DNA from 2 places in the Streptomyces hypolithicus genome. Region 2 is predicted to be linked to the other one. Evidence: riboswitches for the same ligand, from Rfam matches in the RefSeq annotation. Region 2 holds a riboswitch; the other holds the start of a gene.
The links. A riboswitch is a leader RNA that binds a small molecule or an ion and turns the genes downstream of it on or off. The one in region 2 is predicted to bind glycine.
Positions count from the first base shown of each region.

Region 1: linked by a shared signal. The riboswitch ahead of gcvP (aminomethyl-transferring glycine dehydrogenase) and the one ahead of gcvT (glycine cleavage system aminomethyltransferase GcvT) in region 2 are both predicted to bind glycine.

Region 1 covers NZ_CM128811.1:5,540,306-5,546,801, reverse strand. The annotation lists gene gcvP (aminomethyl-transferring glycine dehydrogenase) at 1-1,949, opposite strand, end outside; glycine riboswitch at 2,166-2,263, opposite strand; gene ACU6WZ_RS26080 (PRC-barrel domain-containing protein) at 2,380-2,748, shown strand; gene ACU6WZ_RS26075 (DNA polymerase IV) at 2,673-4,133, opposite strand; gene ACU6WZ_RS26070 (MerR family transcriptional regulator) at 4,218-4,901, opposite strand; gene ACU6WZ_RS26065 (bifunctional nuclease family protein) at 5,024-5,497, opposite strand; gene ftsR (transcriptional regulator FtsR) at 5,551-6,300, opposite strand; gene ACU6WZ_RS26055 (FHA domain-containing protein) at 6,318-6,496, opposite strand, start outside.
Region 2 covers NZ_CM128811.1:1,462,375-1,468,870, forward strand. The annotation lists gene ACU6WZ_RS06650 (ABC transporter permease) at 1-458, opposite strand, end outside; gene ACU6WZ_RS06655 (enhanced serine sensitivity protein SseB C-terminal domain-containing protein) at 951-1,754, opposite strand; gene ACU6WZ_RS06660 (enhanced serine sensitivity protein SseB) at 1,936-2,712, opposite strand; gene ACU6WZ_RS06665 (AAA family ATPase) at 2,854-3,567, opposite strand; glycine riboswitch at 3,812-3,915, shown strand; glycine riboswitch at 3,916-4,015, shown strand; gene gcvT (glycine cleavage system aminomethyltransferase GcvT) at 4,057-5,181, shown strand; gene gcvH (glycine cleavage system protein GcvH) at 5,270-5,650, shown strand; gene glyA (serine hydroxymethyltransferase) at 5,670-6,496, shown strand, end outside.

The DNA.
Region 1 (6,496 bases), 4.1 Mb from region 2:
AGCACCGACAACTCGTCGCGGTGCTGCTCGATCTTGGCGTGCAGGTCCTCGACGTCGACCTCGCCGTCCTCACGGGTCTTGACGACGACGACCTTCATGCCGGCCATGACGGCGCTCGCCGCGTTCGTGCCGTGCGCCGACGACGGGATCAGGCACACCGTGCGCTGCGTGTCGCCGTTGGCGCGGTGGTAGGCCCGTACGGCCAGCAGGCCCGCGAGCTCGCCCTGCGAACCGGCGTTGGGCTGGATCGACACGGCGTCGTAGCCGGTGACCTCGGCGAGGCGCTCCTCCAGCTCGTGGATGAGCGTCAGGTACCCGTGCGCCTGATCGACCGGCGCGAAGGGGTGCACGGCGCCGAACTCCGGCCAGGTGACCGGCTCCATCTCCGTGGTCGCGTTCAGCTTCATCGTGCAGGAGCCGAGCGGGATCATGCCGCGGTCCAGCGCGTAGTCACGGTCGGCGAGTTTGCGCAGGTAGCGCAGCATCGCCGTCTCCGAGCGGTGCTGGTGGAAGACCGGGTGCGTGAGGTAGTCGTCGGTGCGCAGCAGGCCCTCGGGCAGCGCCTCGCCCACCGATGCGTCCAGCGCCTCGATGTCGGCCTCGACGCCGAAGGCGGCCCATACGGCGGCGACCTGTGCGCGGGCTGTCGTCTCGTCGCAGGCGACGGAGACATGGTCGGCGTCGGTCAGACGCAGGTTGACACCGCCCTCACGGGCGGCGGCGACGACCGCGGCCGCCCGGCCCGGGGCCCGTACCGTCAGCGTGTCGAAGTACGCGTCGTGCACGACCTCGGCGCCGCCGGCCCGCAGGCCGGCGGCGAGCAGCGTCGCGTACCTGTGCGTTCGGCGGGCGATGCCGCGCAGCCCGTCCGGGCCGTGGTAGACGGCGTACATCCCGGCCATCACGGCAAGCAGCACCTGCGCGGTGCAGATGTTGCTGGTGGCCTTCTCGCGGCGGATGTGCTGCTCACGCGTCTGCAACGCCAGCCGGTATGCCTTGTCGCCGTCCGCGTCGACCGAGACACCGACGAGCCGCCCGGGCAGGCTGCGCGCGAACTTCTCGCGTACGGCCATGAACCCGGCGTGCGGACCGCCGAACCCCATCGGCACACCGAAACGCTGGGTGGTGCCCACCGCGATGTCCGCGCCCAGCTCGCCGGGCGAGGTCAGCAGGGTCAGGGCCAGCAGGTCGGCGGCCACGGTGACGACCGCTCCGAGCTCGTGCGCCTGCTCCACGACGGGCTTGATGTCGCGCACCGCACCCGAGGCGCCCGGGTACTGGAGCAGCACACCGAAGACGCCACGCTCGGCCGCCTCGGCCGGGATGCCCTGCGACAGGTCGGCGACAACGACCTCGACCCCGGTGGGCTCGGCACGGGTCTCGATGACCGCGACGGTCTGCGGGAGGGTGTCGGAGTCGATCAGGAATACGCCGTTCTTGACCTTGCCGACACGGCGTGAGAGTGCCATCGCCTCGGCGGCGGCGGTGCTCTCGTCCAGCAGCGAGGCGCCCGAGGTCGGCAGTCCGGTCAGCTCGGCGACCATGGTCTGGAAGTTGAGCAGCGCCTCGAGGCGGCCCTGCGAGATCTCCGGCTGGTAGGGCGTGTACGCCGTGTACCAGGCCGGGTTCTCCATGACATTGCGCAGGATCACCGGCGGCGTGAAGGTTCCGTAGTAACCGAGGCCGATCATCGGGGCGAGCACCTGGTTGCGGTCGGCGAGGGTGCGGAGTTCGGCCAGCACCTCGGCCTCCGTGCGGGCGTCCGGCAGGCTGAGCGCCTCGGCGCTTTTGATGACGTCGGGCACCGCGGCCGCGGTCAGCTCGTCGAGCGAGCCGTAACCGACCTGGGCAAGCATCTTGGCCTGAGCCTCGGCATCGGGCCCGATGTGGCGCTGTTCGAAGGGGATGCCACGCTCAAGCTGTTCGAGCGGAATGCGGTTTGCGGTCATCTGCGGAAGGCCTCCTGGTCTGACACGACCTGCGAGGGGCACCACGGCACGGGTGCCCGGACGGCCTCCCCCTCTGTCATCTCAACCTGAGAGCTTCACCGGAAGACCGTCGGGGGTCGTTCCGGCTTTCACCGTCGGTGAGGAAGGGACCCGCGGCGGACTGTGGCCTTTCCCAGCACCTGTCCGTGCGACGCCCGCCCTGCTTTCCAGAGTGACCTCAACCGTGCGGTACGGGGGCCTGAGAGATTCCGGGGAGGATTTGCTCCTTCGGCGCCCCCGGCATGTTCACCGGAGGACTCTCCCGCACGGGGTCAGCAGCCATGAGCCAGCCTACCAGCGAGCCCCGCCGCCGTTCCCTCGAGTGGCCGAGGCCACAGATGTGCACTTTCGTAGTCTGTACGGGGAGCAGCTGCGATCAGTTGGAGGGACCGTGCAGACCGACATCGATCCGCGCAGCCTGATCGGCCGCAAGGCGTTCGACCGCAAGGGCACCAAGATCGGCACAGTGGACGAGGTGTACCTCGACGACGCCACTGGAGTACCCGAGTGGGCAGCCGTACGCACCGGCCTCTTCAGCCGGGACGCCTTCGTTCCCCTGGAGCCCAGCGAGGTCGTGAACGACACTCTGCGGGTCCCCTACGAGCGGGCACTGATCAGGGACGCCCCCGACTTCGGGGTCGGCCGCCATCTCTCCCCCGAGCAGGAACTCCAGCTCTACCACCACTACGGGCTCGATGTCTCCGCACCTCCTGTCCCCGACCGCGACTTCGGCAGGCTGGCCGGCGAGGATTCCGGCTGATCCGCGGCGCCGGCCACCAGCGGAAGTGGATCCGACGGCGCCAGATCCGGGTCGTCCACTGTGAACGTCCGGACGCGCCCGGGCGCCGACGTCGGCTCCTCGAAGCGCACCGTCACCCGCCCGACGCCGCTGCCCTGCACCCACCCCGCCCCGTACTCCGCATGGCACACGTCCTGCCCGGCCCGCCACCGGCGCTCCGGCGGCGGGCCGGGCGCCGCCGCTCCCACTGCCTCCTGGTGCCCGACCGGCCGGGCCGCCCCGGCGTCCTCCGCCGCCCCGGCCTCGTCACGGGCCTGGGCCGACGCGCGCTCACCGGCGGCCTGGGCGAAGAGGTCTTCCTGGGTGAAATCCGCGAGCCCGCTGACGCCCACACCCAGCAGCCGCACACCGCCCGTGGTGTCCACCGACTCCAGGAGGCGTCCGACTGCCTCCCGCACCACAGCGGGGTCGTCGGTGGGCCCGCGCAGCGTCTCGGAGCGGGTGAGGGTGGAGAAGTCGTATCTGCGTACCTTCAGGACCACCGTCCTGCCGGAGCGGCGGGCAGCCCGCAACCGCTGCACGCACCGGTCCGACAGCCGCCCGACCTCGGCCCTGACCCGGACCCTGTCGTGCAGGTCCACCTCGAAGGTGTCCTCGACGGACACCGACTTCGCATCCCGTTCAGCCACCACGGGCCGGTCGTCGTAACCGACCGCCATCCGGTGCAGCGAGAGGCCGTGTGCCTTGCCCAGCAGCCGTATCAGCTCGTCCTCGCCCGCCTCCGCCAGATCGGCGACTGTCGCCATGCCGGCCCGCCGCAGGTGCTCGCCGGTGGCGGGTCCCACTCCGGGCAGGGTACGGACCGGCAGGGGCCCCAGGAGCTCCCGCTCGGTCCCCGGCTCGATGAGCACCAGGCCGTCGGGCTTGGCCTGCTCAGAGGCGATCTTCGCGAGCATCTTGGAGCCCGCGAGCCCGACCGAACCGGTGAGCCCGGTGACCGCCCGGATATCCGCCCGCAGCAGCTCTCCGGCCCGACGGGCCGAGGCCGAGTCGTCCGCCACACCACCCGCCTCCAGGTCGACGAAGGCCTCGTCCAGACTCAGCGGCTCCACCAAGGGAGACAACCGGGCGAGCAGCTCCATGACCTGTTCGCTCACCGACCGGTAGAGCGCGAAGCGAGGCATCAGATACGCCGCGTTGGGACACAATCGCCGGGCCTGCGCCACCGGCATGGCGGAGTGCACCCCGAAAACCCTGGCCTCGTACGAAGCGGTGGCAACGACTCCCCGGGTGCCGATTCCGCCGACCACCACCGGTTTCCCGCGCAGGCTCGGCTTCGACGCCTGCTCCGCGGCTGCGTAGAAGGCATCCATGTCCAGATGCAGGATGGTCGGTTCGGCTCTCACACCACCGATGCTGCCGCACACCACTGACAATCGGCGCCCGGCACGGTGCCGCCGTCGCCGCAGGGCTCAGACGGGGCCTTGTCGTCAGACTGCTTTGTTGCGGCGTCGTGCGAGTTCGTCGGTGGGATTTCGCCCGATCAGGGTCTCGCCGGTGTCGATGCGCTCGCCGTGCAGCTGCGACAGCGCGCTCTCCACGTCCTGCCACACCACGCCCACCGCGATCCCGAAGACGCCCTGGCCGCCCTGGAGCAGTTCGACCACCTCGTTCGGCGACGAGCACTCGTAGACCGTGGCGCCGTCGCTCATGAGCGTCATGCGCTCCAGGTCCTGGAAACCGCGGGCCCGAAGATGCTGGACGGCGGCGCGAATGTTCTGCAGCCCGACACCAGTGTCCAGGAAACGCTTGACGATCTTGAGTACGACCACGTCGCGGAAGCTGTAGAGACGCTGCAGGCCCGAACCGTTGGCCGACCGTACGCTCGGCTCGACCAGCCCCGTCCGCGCCCAGTAGTCGAGCTGCCGGTAGGTGATTCCGGCCGCCGCGCACGCCGTGGGCCCCCGGTAGCCGACGCTCTCACCGCTCCCGTCGCTCTCACCGCGTTCGGACTCCGTAGTCCCGCCCATGGCCGACGTCACGCTCTGCCGCCCCACCCGGGGGTCGGCCGCGCTGCCGTAAAGCGGATACGGCCCACCCGCCGCCGTACCGTCGCCGCTGCTTCTCACGCCGACCTCCGTCCTTGACCTGCCCTGTCGACGGTAGGCAGTCACCCGGGGTGCGTCAACGATCGCCACACTCGGCACGCCGAGTGATAATCACCCTGAGAGTGGTTTTGCGTGCCCCACTTCGGGGAAACCGTGCCCGAATGCGCGGATACTGACCGGCGCACAGCTCACTGGCTGTTGGTCCCGAAGTCCTCGGGCGAGATCTGGTCGAGGAACTCGCGGAACTTCTCCACCTCGTCCTCCTGCTCGTCGGGAATCGCGATCCCCGCATCGTCCAGCACACCGTCGCTGCCGTAGATCGGCGTTCCGGTGCGCAGGGCCAGCGCTATGGCATCCGACGGCCTCGCACTCACTTCGACTCCACTGGCGAAGACCAGTTCGGCGTAGAAGACCCCTTCCCGAAGGTCGGTGATGCGCACTTCGGTGAGCTCCTGGCCGACCGCTTCCAGAACATCCTTGAAGAGGTCATGGGTCAGCGGCCTGGCAGGAGCCATGCCCTGCTGGGCGAAGGCGATGGCAGTCGCCTCGCCCGGCCCGATCCAGATGGGGAGGTACCGATCGCCTCCCACTTCACGCAGGAGCACGATCGGCTGGTTGGAGGGCATTTCCACCCGGACACCTACGACGTCGAGCTCGTTCACACAGCAACCCTAGGACGTGGCTGGCAGGTTTGGGTAGTCGGGCTCCTCCAAGCTCAGTGCAGCCGCACACCCAGTGCAGTCTGAATGAGGACCGAATGGAGCCTTACGGACAGTTCGGCCAGCTCCTTGGCAGTGGCTTCCGCATGGGCTCTGGTCTGCGGGTTCCGGTGCCGGCGCAGCGGAGCAACCACCTGCTCGACCAGGCCCGCCTCGCGGTCTGCGGCGGCTTTCACTCCGCGCAGATGCCTCGGCTCCAGGCCGAACCTGCCGAATTCGGCCACCAGCCCGGCCACCGTGACCGCATCGGCGTCGTACCCGCCCTCCGGGAGGGAGACGATCAGGCCGTACGACTCCCACTCGCCGAGCTCCTCCTCGCTCACTCCGGCGGCCGCCAGAAGCTCCGAGCGGCCGATCCGAGCGGCGGTCGGCCGCTCGGCCCCGCTCGCCGGCGCACCGCCTTCGCGTGGTTCGCCCGTTCCGCCGCCGACCGGCAGTGGCGGCGCCTGCTCGCCGCGCTCCAACGCGTCGAGATGGTCGCGAATGACCTTGAGGGGAAGATAGTGATCGCGCTGCATACGCAGCACCTGGGCCAGTCTCTCGACGTCGAGGGGACTGAACTTGCGGTATCCGGACGGCGTCCGCTGCGGCTCGACGAGCCCCTCGCTCTCCAGAAAACGGATCTTGGAGATGGTGACTTCGGGGAACTCGTCCCGCAGCCGATTCAGCACGGTGCCAATGCTCACCAGCCGGTCGGCCTCGGTGGCGGCGCCGTCTGTGGCACCGCCCATCGATGTTCGCAGCATGGACCTTCCCGTAAGGGTCAGATGGCCCGCTGGCTCGCGTAGAAGACCAGTCGGTACTTACCGATCTGCACCTCGTCGCCGTTCGAGAGCGCCAGCGCGTCGATGCGCTCACGGTTGACGTAGGTGCCGTTGAGGCTGCCGACGTCCGAGACGGTGAACCCGCCGTCGGCGCCCCGGCGGAACTCAACATGCCGCC
Region 2 (6,496 bases):
TCCACCCAGCCGCCGAAGTATCCGGCGATGACGCCGAAGACCGAGCCGAGCAGCACGGCGAACATCGCCGCGAGGAAAGCGACGAGCAGCGAGATCCGTGCGCCGTAGACGACGCGGCTGAACACGTCGCGCCCGTTGACCGGTTCGACGCCCAGCAGGAACTCCGAACTCATGCCGCCGAAGGAGCCGACGGGCGTGCCGAGCAGCGGGTCGATCTGGTCTTCGTGGAACTCGTTCGGCGGGTGTCCCAGGAGGCTGACGATCAGGGGCGCGAAGATCGCGACCAGGATCAGGAGCACCACGACGACGCCGCCGGCCAGCGCCACCTTGTCGCGCTTGAGCCGCACCCAGGCGATCTCCCAGGGCGAACGGCCTTCGATGGCTTTCGCCGGAACATCGGCCGCGACGTCAACGGCGGCGGTCTCGGCCGCGCTCGTGTCGTGCAGTGGTGCCGTCATCGTGGTGGGGACCCCTCTCGGCTCGACCGACTGTGGTCGGCCCGCGCCCGCCGCTGTAGCGGCTTCTCTCATCGCAGGTGCAGGTGGTGCGGTAGATGCGCAAAGTGCAGAAGGTGCTGAACGTGGTGCAGGTGCTGAACGTGTGCAGGTGCTGCGGGTGCTCAAAAAATGAAGGTGCTCGGACAGCCGCGGTTGGCACGGGGAACGCGGTTCGTGGCGGTCGTACGCCGGACCGGCGTTCCTTGTTGCCGGAGTCTTCAATGAGCTCGCGATCACCCGCCAGACCTGGCGGGGAATGGATGCGCAACCGTGATGTGGCCTGTGGGCTTCCGTTATCCGAACATCTTGATCGGCTCAGCGGACCACAAGCAGCGTTATGCCGCAGACCGGACAAGCCAGCCAACGGCCGTCATGAACCGCCGAATTGGGCTATCGGCACATCTGCCGACGGGTCAGGCCGCGTCGGATCGGGTCAGGTCAGGTCAGGTCAGGTCAGTAGCCGCGGGGCGCCGGATAGCCGTAACCGCCGCCGGGTGCGGCGGTGGAGGGTGCCGCCGGTGCGTGGGCCTCACGGTCGTAGAACGGCCGGGCGTTGGCGCGCAGCCACATGGACACCGGGTCGTACTCGTCGGACATCGCGACGGTGGACACCGGCAGCCCGTCGGGGACCACCCCGATCGACTGCTGCATCATGGCCCGCACGGCGTCGACCGACTGGGGGCTGGTGTCGTACAGATCGAGCCCGACGGCGAGGTACGGCGCGCCGAGCGCCGGCTGCACCCACGCCCGGCGCAGCGCGCGGACCGCCGGCGTACGGTGGGCGTGCTGCGCCAGCCGGGCGTAGAACTGGGGGATCTCGACGGCCGGTTCGGACATGCGCAGCGGTCCGGCCGGCATCCGGTCGAGTCCGGTGGCGATACGCCGCAGATCGAGCCACGGAATGCCGACGCCGCCGCCGGGCGCGTGCGGGTTGAGCCAGATGCCCCAGCGGTCGGGAAACAGCGCCCGCGCGATGTCCTGCCCGGTCACCACGTCGTACGCCCGGCTCCAGCCGCTGGCTGCGAGCTCCTGGGCGGAGGTCACGCACGGGGCGTAGCCGAGGCCGTCGACCTCCATGTTTCCGTACTGCGCGTCGGGGGATCCCGCCTGGCCGTGCCAGAGCAGCATCCAGACGTGGCCGCCGGCCGGGTCGGCGATGGCGCGCAGAAGCGCCTCGTACGCGTCGAAGCGCCCGGGCGTCACCTGGCGCAGCATGTGCTCGACCTGCCCGGCCGCGGCGGTGCCTGACGCGCTCACCCTGGGTTCCGCCCCTCTTCGATCCACGTGCCGGCCCAACCGGCCGGCCCGACCAACCGCCCCCGTGTGGCGAGGTCATCAAACCAGCTTAGACCGGCCGCACTGACACCGTCCTGACGCACACGTCAGGAGTCTGCGCGCTTGGCTGCGCGCTTCGCTGCGCGCGGCCGGTCGGCGCGGGTCAGGCGTGGCGCGTGTAGAACGGCCGTACCCTCTCCAGCATCCAGTCGGCGACCGGGTCCTGGGCGACGTCCAGCAGGACGAGGTTGACCGGCCAGGGCACCTGGACCCGGCCGAGGGCGCGGCCCAGCGCGTCCATCGGGGCGTTGCGGTCGGCGCCCTCCCAGGACGAGAGCTGTACGCCGACGAACAGCGTCGGGGACTCCCCCTCGATGCTCGCGAGCGCCCGCCGGGCGCTCGCCACCACCCGGCTCTCCTCGAACTCCCCCGCTGCGGCAGCGAGGAAGTCGACCGGCTCCTCCTGCCAGTCCGGCTCGAAGAGCCGCACCCGGCCTCCGCTCGCCGGCCCGTCCAGCGGCGTACGGCCGGCCCGGCACAACTCCGCGACGGCGGGCGGCGGCAGCGGCGCACCGACCGCGCCGTCCGGGTTCACGGCGATGCCGAGTTGCGGGGGCAGGCCGCGGGCGAAGTCCCGGGCGGGCGCCACTGTGAAGGACATGTGCGGCCCGGCGCACTGGCGGAGCTGCTGCTCGGAGCTGTACACGGGGACGTACGCCGCGCCGTGGATCTCGACGGTGGGCAGGTCGAGGCTCCGCGACTGGGGGCCGCCGCCGGAGGGCAGCGGCACCCACACCTGGCTGCGTCCCAGCACCTCGACGATGCGGCCGCCGGCGGCCGGGTTGCCGACGGAGGCGGCGAGCACCTCTTCGAGTTCGTTGCCGGGCCAGCCGTTGCCGCCGTGCGGGTGGCCAGGCCCGGGGAATTCTGGGTAATCCACGGGCCCGACCCTAGCGCTGTGCCCCACACCCCGGGGCTGCGCCCCCACACCCCCGGGGCTCCGCCCCGGACCCCGCTCCTCAATCGCCGGAGAGGCTGGCATTTTCCGGACCCGACCGGAAACCTCAGCCCAATCCCCGCGCTACGTCGAAAAGCCGATCGCCGCAAGCGCGCCGGCCGCGTCCCGGTCCAGCAGCACCGCCGCCCCGCACCCCACCGGCAGGACCCCCCGCTCCGCGTCCCGTACGAGCCGCCCCACCGCCCGCCGGTGCCGGGCGAAGGCGTACCCCGAGACCCCGCGTCCCCGCTCCTGCTGCCCAGCCCTGGCCACCTCCGGCGGCACGTCGAGCAGGACCAGGTGCAGCGCGGCCCCACGGCGCCTGGCGTCGCGGGCGAGCCAGTGCCGGACCCAGGCGAGCGTTCCGCAGTCGTGGACGACGACGCTCTCGCCGGAGCGCAGCGCCCTGCGCAGCCCGGCGTAGTGCGCGGCCCGTACGAGAGGCCGGTAGAGGGCGTACGGCAGCAGCCCCGGCATCCGCGCCGCCCACCGCTCCCGCACGTCCTGCGAGTCGATGCGCCGCACGCCCGCCGCCCCGGCCGTACGCCGGATCAGGGTGCTCTTGCCGCTGCCCGGCAGTCCGGACACGACGACCAGGTCCCCGGCCGCGAAGGCCAGGCTCCGCGGCCCGCGCCCCGCACACCCGCGCAGATCCCGCACCACCGGCGCGGCGACGCGCCCGGCGGCCTTGCCGACCGGCGCCTCCCCGGCCGGTACGCACTGCTGCGCCGCCACCGCTCCGTGCGCCGCGCCCGCGCCCGCGGTCGCCGCGTACACACCGGGCTGTTGCACCGTCATCGCTCTCCCCCTGTCGGGTGTCCCCCACCCTTTGCCCGGCCCTTTCCCACGAAGTGTAAAGAAAAGGTAATGCGCCACAAGCTGTTTGTGGATCTCTCCGGCCCTCCTCCGACCTGCCTCCGACCTGCCTCCGACCCTCCTCCGGCCTGACCCCAACCTTCCTCCCGCCCGCCGCCCACCGCCCCGCCGCCCGCCGCCCGCCGACGCGTGCAATGATGTGCGCGCCAACTGCATACCGGCCGCTTGAATCCGCGCGGGAGAGTCCGGAGCACAGCACCATGTGCCCCAGGACGCCGAAGGAGCAAGTTCCTCCCTTGAATCTCTCAGGCCCCGTACCGCGCGGGCGAGGCAGATCTGAAAAGCGGGCCGCTTCGTCGCGGCTCCACCCAAGGTGCAAGCCGGGACTCTCCCGGTGAACCTCTCAGGTTCCGATGACAGATGGGGAGGATTGTCCTCGCCCGTCTTGCCCTGCGCCCTGGGAGCACACCTATGAGCAATGTCCCCCGTCTCACCGCCCTCGATGCGCTGCATCGCTCGCTGGGCGCGACCATGACCGACTTCGCGGGCTGGGACATGCCGCTGCGCTATGCCAGCGAGCGCGACGAGCACAACGCCGTACGCACCCACGCGGGCCTCTTCGACCTCTCCCACATGGGTGAGATCACCGTCACAGGGCCGCAGGCCGTCGCTCTCCTGAACTACGCGCTGGTCGGCAACATCGGCACGGTCGGCCTCGGCCGCGCCCGCTACACCATGATCTGCCAGGAGGACGGCGGAATCCTGGACGACCTGATCGTCTACCGCCTGGACGACACCGAGGCCCCCGAATATCTGGTCGTCGCCAACGCCGGCAACGCCCAGACCGTGCTCGACGCGATCACCGCGCGCGCCGCGGGTTTCGACGCCGTCGTACGGGACGACCGTGACGCGTACGCCCTGATCGCCGTCCAGGGCCCCGAGTCCCCCGGCATCCTGAAGTCCGTCACCGACGCCGACCTCGACGGCCTGAAGTACTACGCGGGCCTGCCCGGCACCGTCGCCGGCGTCCCCGCGCTCATCGCCCGTACCGGCTACACCGGCGAGGACGGCTTCGAGCTCTTCGTCGCCCCTGCCGACGCCGAGACGCTCTGGCAGGCGCTGACGGAGGCCGGCAAGGATGTCGGCCTGGTCCCCGCCGGTCTGTCCTGCCGCGACACGCTGCGCCTGGAGGCGGGCATGCCGCTGTACGGGCACGAGCTGACCACCGCGCTGACACCGTTCGACGCGGGCCTCGGCCGGGTCGTGAAGTTCGAGAAGGACGGCGACTTCGTCGGCCGCGCCGCCCTGGAGGCCGCCGCCGGGCGCGCCGAGAACGCCCCGCCCCGCAAGCTGGTCGGCCTGGTCGCCGAGGGCCGCCGTGTCCCCCGCGCCGGTTTCCCCGTAGTGGCGGACGGCAAGGTGATCGGTGAGGTCACGTCCGGCGCCCCGTCCCCCACCCTCGGCAAGCCGATCGCCATGGCGTACGTCGACGCCGCGCACGCGGCGCCCGGCACGGCGGGTGTGGGCGTCGACATCCGCGGTACGCATGAGCCGTACGAGGTCGTCGCGCTGCCGTTCTACAAGCGCCAGAAGTGACGCCCCGCACACCTCGTACCCGTACACCTGGCACTCGTACACCTTCCCCGTTCACCAGCACTCCCCCGCGTACAGGAGAATTCAGGTCATGAGCAACCCCCAGCAGCTGCGTTACAGCAAGGAGCACGAGTGGCTGTCGACCGCCGAGGACGGCGTCGCGACGGTCGGCATCACGGAGTTCGCGGCCAGCGCGCTCGGTGACATCGTCTACGCCCAGCTCCCGGAGGTCGGCGACACGGTGACCGCGGGCGAGACCTGTGGGGAGCTGGAGTCGACCAAGTCGGTCAGCGACCTGTACTCCCCCGTGACGGGTGAGGTCACCGAGTCCAACCAGAACGTCGTGGACGACCCCGCGCTGGTGAACTCCGCCCCCTTCGAGGGCGGCTGGCTCTTCAAGGTGCGCGTCTCGGAGGAGCCGGCCGACCTGCTCTCCAACGACGAGTACATCGCCCTTACCTCCGGCAACTGAGACCTCGAACGGGACCGTGATGACGCTTCTCAACACTCCCCTGCATGAGCTCGACCCGGACGTCGCCGCCGCCGTCGACGCCGAGCTGCTCCGCCAGCAGTCCACCCTCGAAATGATCGCCTCGGAGAACTTCGCTCCGGTCGCGGTCATGGAGGCCCAGGGCTCCGTCCTCACCAACAAGTACGCCGAGGGTTACCCGGGCCGCCGCTACTACGGCGGCTGCGAGCACGTCGACGTCGTCGAGCAGATCGCGATCGACCGAGTGAAGGCGCTCTTCGGCGCCGAGCACGCGAACGTGCAGCCGCACTCGGGTGCGCAGGCCAACGCCGCCGCGATGTTCGCGCTGCTGAAGCCCGGCGACACGATCATGGGTCTGAACCTCGCGCACGGCGGACACCTGACCCACGGTATGAAGATCAACTTCTCCGGCAAGCTCTACAACGTGGTCCCGTACCACGTCGACGAGGAGTCGGGCGAGGTCGACATGGCCGAGGTGGAGCGCCTCGCCAAGGAGTCGCAGCCGAAGCTGATCATCGCGGGCTGGTCGGCGTACCCGCGTCAGCTGGACTTCGCCGCCTTCCGCAAGATCGCGGACGAGGTCGGCGCGTACCTCATGGTCGACATGGCGCACTTCGCCGGCCTGGTCGCGGCAGGCCTGCACCCCAACCCGGTGCCGCACGCCCATGTCGTCACCACGACCACGCACAAGACCCTCGGCGGTCCGCGCGGCGGAATCATCCTCTCCACCGCCGAACTCGCCAAGAAGATCAACTCGGCGGTCTTCCCCGGTCAGCAGGGCGGCCCGCTGGAGCACGTGATCGCCGCGAAGGCGGTCTCCTTCAAGGT